DNA from 3 places in the Bacillus sp. ISL-39 genome. Region 1 is predicted to be linked to each of the others. Evidence: riboswitches for the same ligand, from Rfam matches in the RefSeq annotation. Region 1 holds a riboswitch; each other region holds the start of a gene.
The links. A riboswitch is a leader RNA that binds a small molecule or an ion and turns the genes downstream of it on or off. The one in region 1 is predicted to bind thiamine pyrophosphate.
Positions count from the first base shown of each region.

Region 2: it holds a riboswitch for thiamine pyrophosphate, as region 1 does, so the genes downstream of both, J7E37_RS14915 (ABC transporter substrate-binding protein) here and thiT (energy-coupled thiamine transporter ThiT) in region 1, are expected to answer to the same signal.
Region 3: it holds a riboswitch for thiamine pyrophosphate, as region 1 does, so the genes downstream of both, thiC (phosphomethylpyrimidine synthase ThiC) here and thiT (energy-coupled thiamine transporter ThiT) in region 1, are expected to answer to the same signal.

Region 1 covers NZ_JAGGQM010000031.1:81,685-84,968, forward strand. The annotation lists gene J7E37_RS20440 (histidine kinase N-terminal domain-containing protein) at 1-1,125, opposite strand, end outside; TPP riboswitch at 1,384-1,490, shown strand; gene thiT (energy-coupled thiamine transporter ThiT) at 1,600-2,196, shown strand; gene J7E37_RS20450 (FeoA family protein) at 2,465-2,689, shown strand; gene feoB (ferrous iron transport protein B) at 2,689-3,284, shown strand, end outside.
Region 2 covers NZ_JAGGQM010000019.1:117,851-121,134, forward strand. The annotation lists gene J7E37_RS14905 (manganese catalase) at 1-181, opposite strand, end outside; gene J7E37_RS14910 (DUF2515 domain-containing protein) at 465-1,517, shown strand; TPP riboswitch at 1,607-1,714, shown strand; gene J7E37_RS14915 (ABC transporter substrate-binding protein) at 1,841-2,842, shown strand; gene J7E37_RS14920 (thiamine-binding protein) at 2,845-3,138, shown strand; gene J7E37_RS14925 (ABC transporter permease) at 3,135-3,284, shown strand, end outside.
Region 3 covers NZ_JAGGQM010000025.1:189,698-192,981, reverse strand. The annotation lists gene J7E37_RS17845 (DMT family transporter) at 1-357, opposite strand, end outside; gene J7E37_RS17840 (Lrp/AsnC family transcriptional regulator) at 567-1,049, shown strand; TPP riboswitch at 1,432-1,545, shown strand; gene thiC (phosphomethylpyrimidine synthase ThiC) at 1,674-3,284, shown strand, end outside.

The DNA.
Region 1 (3,284 bases):
TTCGATCTTTGTCAAAGGCAGCAGCATGATAAAAGACGTTTTGTCAGGTTCTGATGAACAGGCGAGTATGCCTTTATGCTTTTCGATGATTTCCCTGCAGACGAACAATCCAAGTCCGGTTCCAAGTGTTTTGGTCGTGACGAATGGCTCAAAGATGGTTTTTAACAAATTGTCGGGTATGATTGGCCCATTATTCGAAATTTCTATTTTGATATGGGTATCATTCACGAAATATCCTTTTATTTCAATCTGTGGATCATCACGGTACTGGCTCAATACGTCAATGGCATTGAAGATGATGTTGATGAGGACCTGCCTGATTTCATCAGCATAGCCGTACAAATCCATATCCTCGGCTATATCCTTGATCACCCGGACATTCGTGTCAAGGATGCTGGGATACAGGAAATTTAAAACCTCATCAATCATTTTATTCAAAGAGAAATGCGTTTTTTCTTTTCCAATCAGCTCTTTTTTTGATAGCAGCAAGAATTGCGAAATCCGGAAATTCAGTTGTTCAAGCTCGCTTGAGATGATATCGAGATACTTCATATCTTGATGTTCAGATCTTAAGAGTTGGATGAAGCCCTGAATAGAAGTCAGCGGATTGCGGAATTCATGGATGAAGCTAGACGTCATTTGCCCAAGCAATGTCAGCCTGTCTTTATGTGTTGAATCTATGAACTGGTTCTTTTCCTCGATGATCTTGTTTTTTTGTTCATTATAATAAGATACAGCGTAATACAAAAAGGTATCGAAACAGTAATTGATCGAGTTGATGGCTTCTTGCATTTCTGTCCATTCCATATTCATTTTATGAAGATGTTTGTATAGAACGGAGCGTCCGGAATTGACATTATAGACAAAATCGCCAATGTTTATGTCAGCACGTACTCGTTCTTCTCCGACCATGAAAGCAAGCTCCTGAATATGTTCTTCCAATTCCTCACTTGTCTTGGAAAACACCGAGAGAATGATTGCATACATTCTCTCAGCGTTCCTGCTTATTTTCTCTTTATATGGATCATCTTCTGAGACGATGATTTTTTCCGTCCAGTCAGCTATGAGGTTTTCTTTTTCACTAGTCAGGAAGCTAAGCAATCGGTTATCCGTAATTGGCAGCATTTCATTAAGTCCCCCAGTTTTTCATTTCGGTATTAAAGATTCGAGGAAAAATCTTAAATCCCTTTGTCGAATATTAAGAACATCCGCTGAATTGCGTCGAATAGCTAAAAACGTGACAAAAGAAGGATTTTTTTAGCAACATTGAAAGAGTTTTGTCTATTGTGTCATCGACATTTATTGAGAAGTGCAGAGTTTGCTGACAGGTTATACTTGTTATTAAATTGAAGAAGTAGTATATTCATAGTGTAGAAACTAAATAATAACCACAAGGGGAGCTGTGTGAAGCAGCTGAGAGTGAGCGGCCGAGTTCTTACCCTTTGAACCTGTTAGTTAATACTAGCGAAGGAATGTGGATGCGATAGGAAAGCAATCTTGGGAATCCTATATCGATCCCCACGATTGCTTTTTTTGTTTCTGAAGCAGAAAAGGCGTGTTAGAAACGGACCTCATTCTGAAAAGAAGGAGGAACAAAACATGAAACAAAAACAAACTCTCTTTTTAGTGGAAATAGCCGTATTTTCCGCACTGGCTTATTTGCTTGATTTATTTTCCGGGTTTTTATTTTCAAGAATCTGGCCCCAGGGCGGGTCAGTGTCGATTGCGATGGTGCCTGTATTCCTGATGGCATTCCGCTGGGGAATAAAGGGCGGCGCAATAACTGGGCTGCTATTGGGACTCTTGCAATTCATCCTTGGTTTCTCGCAAATATACCACCCTGTACAGGGATTCATCGATTATTTGGTGGCATTTACTGTGCTGGGAGTTGCCGGTATTTTTGCAAGGCAGGTCAAGGAGAACATCCAGAGTGGGAATAAGAAAAAGTGGATTGGTTTGATCATCGCTGGTACCTTCATTGGAAGCTTGCTACGCTTTATCGCTCATTTCTTTTCGGGCTGGATCTTTTTCGGTGTATGGGCGCCAGAAGGACAGCCAGCGTGGCTTTATTCCATTATCTATAACGGTACTTACATGATCCCGAGCATGATTTTAAGTGCAATTATCATTATTCTGGTCATCGGCTATGCACCATCGAGAATGGTTAAGTCGACAGCTGTAAGCAATAAAATGTAGTAGATAGGGGAGCTGAATAGCTCTCCTTTTTTTTATGCGCGTTTTATACATATAAGTGTATGTAATGGGAATGAAGTGATTCTCGGTAAAAGTTTTGTCAATTATATGGAGTTTGCAATAAATATACGTTGCAAGCTTAATCTTAGTGATTTATGTCACAGTGCAACTCGACTTCAACTGGTTAAATAAAGATAATCATTCTCATTTAGAAAAATGAATCATCAAAGGGTTTCATAATAACTATTAAATCTAAAAAAAGGTGATGGCTATGCTGGGTAAATTAAAGACTGGTGAAAAAGGCCGGATCTTGAATATTGCTAGTGCTGACAAATTTGTCAGAAGAAGATTGCTTGATTTGGGAATAGCAGAAGGCTCTGAAGTGTGCGTAAAATGCATACTGCCTTTTGGCGGCCCAGTGATGGTTGAATCCTGCGGGCAATGCATCGGCATTCGCCGCAAAGAAGCATTAAGGATTGAAGTGGAGCGAGTATGATGAATATTGCACTCATTGGCAACCCCAACACTGGAAAAACTTCATTGTTTAATAACTTAACAGGTTCCTATGAATATGTCGGGAACTGGAGCGGGGTAACGGTCGAGAAGAAAGTTGGCCTATTAAAAAATGGCAGGGACCAGCTTATTGACCTTCCTGGGGTGTATACCCTCAATCCACTTTCTAAAGATGAAGGTGTTGTGACGAATTTTTTCCTGAATGAACCATTCGAAAAACTTCTGAATATCCTGGATGCTTCTCAGTTAAGGCGCAATCTTCACCTTACTATGCAGCTGTTGGAATACGGTGCACCTGTCATTATTGGTTTAAACATGCTGGATGTGGCTAAAAACAGGGGGATTCAAATTGATATTGCTAAACTGTCTCAATCATTGGGCGTGGCTGTAGCACCTGTTGTTGCCAGGTCAGGCAAAGGATGTAATGAACTTGCAGAACTGGTGACTGGCGGAGTTATCGGCATCGGGAAGTCGAATCTCATTTATTATGGAAAAGCGATTGAAGCGGGCATCCTGGAGCTTGAGACCAAACTGGCCGGAAAGACGGAACACCCGATTCGCTGGCTTGCACTTCAGCT
Region 2 (3,284 bases), on a different contig from region 1:
CCATCAAGAGATCCCGATATTTTCCGTCACCGCGCGTATTCCATCCCTGGAATAAATATTGCATTGCAACAGAGATTTCCCCGAATTGTCCGCCAATAACTTCCTGCAGCTTTTTGGCGTAGACAGGGTCTGGCCTTTCCGGTTTCGCTTGATACTGTAATTCCTTAACGTGATAAAACATCGTATTCCTCCCCAAAACGAAATTCACACTCCACTGCTATGATATGGGCGATTTCAGTTTAAGGAACTTGGACCTGCAAAACTGAGGGGAATTCCAGGTTTGTATTTCTTTTGTGTTTAGCTCATTTATTTAATAAGAAAGAAATAGAATGGAAAAGGATCTTATTTGTGGTGATGGTTTAATCGAAATCCAGAATGAGGGGGGAGGAACAATATCCTTTTTTAAGAGAAAAGTAAAGTCGCCTATTGAAGTGATTCATGAAAAATTACAAAGAAGGCAAAAAATGAACTTGACTAAGAACCCCTTAGAAGAAGAGAGAAAAATCATCCAAGAGATAAAGTTGAAGACCAAGGAACTAAATAAAAACAATATTACTAGAACGAAAGCCTACCTGGACTTTTATAAGAAGCACCCGGAAATCAATTGGGCATTACTGGCCCATATGGTCTCAAGGAATGCCGGATGGAGCATGACAGATTTAAAAGCAGAGCTATTAACAAGGCTGTTACCCAAAAAAGAAAAAAGCTCGTTTTTCTCATTCCTTGAACGAGGGAATTGGCTTATCTTCCAGGATGCATTTCCACAGCTGCTGCTTTATGAAGAAAGTCTTAAAAGGAAAGAACCGTTATTCAGGCTGCTTCCCCACTTTAATATTTCGGTCTTTATTGAGACGATATGGGATTATTATTGGGTATCATCTAATTCACCCCTGCTCACAATTGGTTTAATTATCAATGAACAGAACTATATTGAAAATAGAGTCATCCAAAACCAGAACTATATCAAGGATGTATTCAGTACCCTGGAGTTTGAGATACAGGATTTTTTGTCCTTCAATCAAATTCTTTTCCCCTACAATGACTATGGTGTGACTAAACTTGCTGGGCAGACAGTGAATCAGTTTCAATCATTGCATGAACGAATCCAATTAGGAAAAAGACTGTATGCCATCCTTTTTGATACAGAAGTATTGAAAAAAGTGGAAGAGTGGGCCACGGCACATTCTCATACAGGTTCAAGAAAAAATTACTGGCCTCATATCTTCAACGATGTGCATGAAGGAATTCCCGGACTTAACTATCAAATTAAATTGAGTTCATGCAAGCTAAAACCAGGGGCAAGAAGAATCTACAGCCCAAAACTTCAAAACACCTGGAAAAACGTTACACATCCTGAAGCAGAGGCTGGAGAATGGTTCGGTGATTATAAAGTATTGAATTATCTTACCGGGATAGAAGAACCTTCTATTGGAAATATAGAATATGATTACTGCCAGACACTTGAAAAGCTGGAACTTGCCGCTTCTGCGAAGAAGATTATTTCTATCATTGATTAAGATATGTTTAACTATATGAAGAAGAAAACGGTTTATTTTTCTAGACGAATCATAAAACATTCTATATAGTAGAGATGACAATTGGAGAATAGGAAATGTAGGGGAGCCGGAAGTGCCGGCTGAGAAAGTGTCCATAGATGCTGACCCTTTAACCTGATCTGGTTAGTACCAGCGTAGGGAACATCTTCTGATAGACGTTTTTCGTTTATTATGGATTTATTCATGCGCTTGGGATTCCCTGAGCGCATTTTTTATTTTATTAACTTTACTTTAGCCTTCTTTTCCGCCTTCATTGTCAAACAAATAGAGAAGAGGGGAAAAACATGAAGAAATTATTAATCTTGTTTTCTGCATTTTTGTTAGTCTGGGGTCTGGCTGCCTGTTCTTCAAGTCAGTCATCAATGGAGAAGGAAGACAAATTGAAGAAGGTGTCAATTGTGCTTGATTGGACGCCGAACACAAACCATACGGGAATCTATGTCGCAAAAGAAAAAGGCTATTTCAAGAATCGCGGTTTGGACGTAAATATAATCCTCCCGGGGGAAGCAGGAGCAGACCAGCTTGTCGCATCAGGAAAATCGGAATTCGGAGTAAGTTACCAGGAAGGAATCACGCAGGCTAGAATCCAGGGGATACCGCTTGTTTCACTGGCGGCTGTTATTCAGCATAATACATCTGGATTTGCCTCTCCAAAGGCTAAAAATATAGTTTCACCAAAGGATTTTGAAGGCAAAACATATGGCGGCTGGGGATCGCCAATTGAAAAAGCTGTAATCAATTCATTGATGAAGCAAGAAAATGCCGATGTCGAGAAAGTGAAGATTGTTAATATGGGAGACTCTGACTTTTTTACAGCGGTAAATCGTGATATTGATTTTGCCTGGATTTATTATGGTTGGACAGGAGTTGAGGCGGAAATTCGTAATGAATCGATCAATATGGTTTATCTAACAGATTTCTCAAAGAAACTGGACTACTATACACCCGTCATCACCACGAATGAAAAAATGATCAAAGATGATCCGGAAACAGTCAAAGAATTTATGGCTGCACTAACAGAGGGTTATGAATTTGCGATTGAGCATCCAGCTGACAGTGCAGATATTTTGATTAAGGCGGTACCTGATTTGGATGAAGAACTGGTGAAGAGAAGCCAAGAATGGCTATCCCCTAGATACCAGGATGACGCTGAGCGCTGGGGTGAGCAAAAGCTGGAGGTTTGGCAGAATTATAGTGATTGGATGTTTGAGAATGACCTTTTGGAGAAGGAATTAGAAGCTGAAAAAGCCTTTACCAATGAATTTTTACCAGAAAGGGGGAACTGATGATGGCAACAGCGTTAGTGAGTGTACAAATCATACCTAAAGCTTCTTCTGCAGAGGAGGTCATTGGATTGGTGGATGAGGCAATCAAAATCATTGATAAGTCTGGTGTAAATTATGAAGTCCATCCGCTGGAAACAACAATGGAGGGTGAACTGGAGCAACTGTTAGCGGTGATAGCTGAGATGAACAAAAAGATGATTGAACTTGGAGCTCCGAATGTCATATCCCAGGTGAAAGTCTTATATCAGCCAGAGGGAATTACGATGGGCAGGCTGACGGAGAAATATCGGCAATGAACACATTATGGAATAGAGGATGGCGGCCATTTATGGTCCTCCTCCTTTTCTTCTTGTTTTGGGAAATGATTACTCTTGTACAAGAGATACCGGCATGGCTGCTGCCTGCTCCTTCTGTCATCTTTAAGGAAGCGGCAGGGAGTTAT
Region 3 (3,284 bases), on a different contig from region 1:
AAATTTATTTAGCTTTTCTTTTAGGAAAAGAGATGAGAATGCCGCAATCGAAAACATATTCAATGTCGAGATTAAGCCAACGTTCGTTGCCGAAGTCTTTTCAAGTGCCATGAATTGCAATGCCTGGAATAAGGCGACCCCGGTGACTCCCATTATGAAAAGAGGCATAATGGATTCTTTTGGGGGGATCAGCTTTTTCTCTTTCCACCATACAAGCGGAATGAGACAGATGATCGCGATGGCCCATCTTAAAATGGTCAAGGTGATTGGAGAAGCATGGTCTACAAGCGTCTTCCCCACGATAAAATTTCCGCCCCAAAGAAAGCTCGTTAAAAGTAATAGGAAATGATATTTCACGTCATTTGGCCCCCCTGATCAGTACCATTGTGCACAACGACTTAAGTTATATGAATTATTTTAACATTTCCCTTAAAATACAAAAGATAATTTTGTATAATTAATTTAATTCAAAATTATTAAAAATATAATGTAAATATAGTTTAATAAATTCAAATATTGGCGGTTATTTCGCTGGTATTCGGAATTTTTAAAAAGGGGGTTGAATCTTGGAATCTGTTGTAAGCAAGGTTTTGGATAATGTGGATATTAAAATCCTGGACTTCTTGCAAAAGGATGCTCAGTTAAGCAACCTGGAACTCTCTAAGCGAGTGAATTTATCTGCGCCCGCAGTTCACGCCAGAATCAAGCGACTGGAAGGTGAAGGATATATTAAAAAGCAGGTCGCAATTTTGAATCACGAGAAGCTTGGCTTTGATTTACTGTGCTTTGTTTTTATGAGCACCAATATGCATCAGTTAGAAAAGTTGGAATCATTGGAAGAAACACTAGAAACAATGGAAGAGGTGTTAGAGTGCCATTGCCTCACTGGGGAGTATGATTATCTGTTAAAGGTAGCCTGCAAAGATCGCAAGGGGCTGGAGATGTTTATCAGGAGGCTGAATGAACTAGGAATCACCAAAATCCAGACAAGTCTGGCACTAAGGGAAATCAAAGACTCGACCGTCCTGCCAATCAGTGGGGAAGTGTGAGCAGTTTACAAGCTGCTATGGGTGACATGGGGACGAATTCGGGTGCCAGAAAAAAGTATACAAGACAGTGGAAAACGCAGCTGAATTACACGTGATAGTCACGATGCATTGGCCAGTCTTTGGCAGGCATAGTTTTTTCTTAAATGAATCTTCCCTGCGAAAGAAGAATGGAACTAAAGAGAATTTTCCTAATGAATAGATTAAACAATGGATAGAACGTAGAGGAAGACAGCCTTCAGGCATTATTTTGGTATTCTAGAGTAAAGATTTAAGTTGACTTTATTTAGTAGATTATAAAGCTATTTTTCAACGAACATAGATTATACGAATTAAAAAACTTTTGTTTGTTTTCCAAATTGTGTATAATAATAAAGAACTGAATAGCAATAACTAGGGGTGCCCAATGGCTTGGGCTGAGAAAGGAACGCGCTAAGTTTCTTGACTCTTTGGACCTGATCTGGATCATACCAGCGTGGGGAAGTTAAGATGTGCAAAGTATTTTTTGTGCAAAAAACATTCGCGGTTAAGCCGGTCCATCTTTATGTGGACCGGCTTTTTTACATACTAGAGAACTTCCTTGGTGCCAGGTCTTGTCCCTTAATTTTAAAGAGGGAGAGATGATCAATGACAACAGCTAATTCTTTAAACCAGGACAGCATTTCAATTATGTCAAGCTTTTCTGGAAGCAAAAAAGTGTATGTGGAGGGGTCTAGGCCGGATATAAGAGTTCCGATGCGGGAGATTGGATTAAGCCCGACCAGCAGCAGCTTTGGAGAGGAAAACAATGAGCCGGTTCGTGTGTATGATACAAGCGGCCCATATACGGATCCTTTGTTTACCTCTGATCTTAGAAAAGGTCTTCCTTTGTTGAGAAGGCGGTGGATTCAGGAACGGGATGATGCAGAAGAGTATGATGGCCGAAAAATAAAACCCGAGGATAACGGCTACCGCAATGAGCAAGATCCGCGTGCCAATCATAAGGTGTTTCCAGGCTTATCCCGCAAGCCATTGAGGGCAAAAAAGGGAAAGAATGTTACCCAGCTTCACTATGCAAAGAAGGGAATCATTACGCCAGAGATGGAGTTTATCGCGATTAGGGAACATATGGATCCCGAATTTGTCCGTGCTGAAGTGGCAAGAGGCAGGGCCATCATTCCAGCCAATATCAATCATCCTGAGACGGAGCCAATGATTATCGGCCGGAATTTCCACGTAAAAATAAATGCGAACATTGGGAACTCGGCCGTTTCCTCCTCGATTGAGGAGGAAGTGGAAAAAATGGCTTGGGCTACCCGATGGGGTGCAGATACAATCATGGATCTGTCGACAGGAAAAAATATTCATACGACACGCGAATGGATTATCCGAAACTCCGCTGTTCCGGTGGGGACCGTTCCAATTTACCAGGCGCTTGAAAAGGTCAATGGCATTGCCGAGGACCTTACGTGGGAAGTGTACAGAGATACCCTTATCGAACAAGCGGAGCAAGGGGTTGATTATTTCACCATTCATGCCGGCGTACTCTTAAGGTATGTGCCGCTTACAGCGAAACGATTGACCGGTATTGTATCGCGTGGCGGCTCGATCATGGCTCAATGGTGCCTGCATCATCATAAAGAAAACTTCTTATATACACACTTTGAAGAAATCTGCGAAATCATGAAAACCTACGATGTGGCGTTCTCTCTGGGAGATGGTTTGCGGCCGGGATCGATCGCGGATGCCAATGATGAGGCTCAATTTGCTGAGCTCGAAACACTTGGGGAGCTGACGAAGGTCGCGTGGGAACATGACGTACAGGTGATGGTGGAAGGCCCTGGTCATGTACCGATGCACCTGATCAAGGAAAACATGGATAAGCAATTGGAGATTTGCCAGGAAGCACCTTTTTATACGCTTGGCCCGCTTACGACAGATATCGCGCCGGGATATGATCATATCACCTCTGCAATTGGAGCTGCGATGATTGGCTGGTATGGTACAGCCATGCTCTGTTACGTGACGCCAAAAGAACATTTGGGCTTGCCAAATAAGGACGATGTGCGCGAGGGAGTCATCACTTATAAAATTGCCGCTCATGCCGCCGATCTGGCAAAAGGCCATCCAGGAGCACAAAAAAGGGACGACGCCCTGTCAAAAGCCCGTTTTGAATTTCGCTGGAAAGATCAATTCAACCTTTCTTTGGATCCTGAGCGCGCATTGGAATACCATGATGAAACGCTGCCGGCTGAAGGG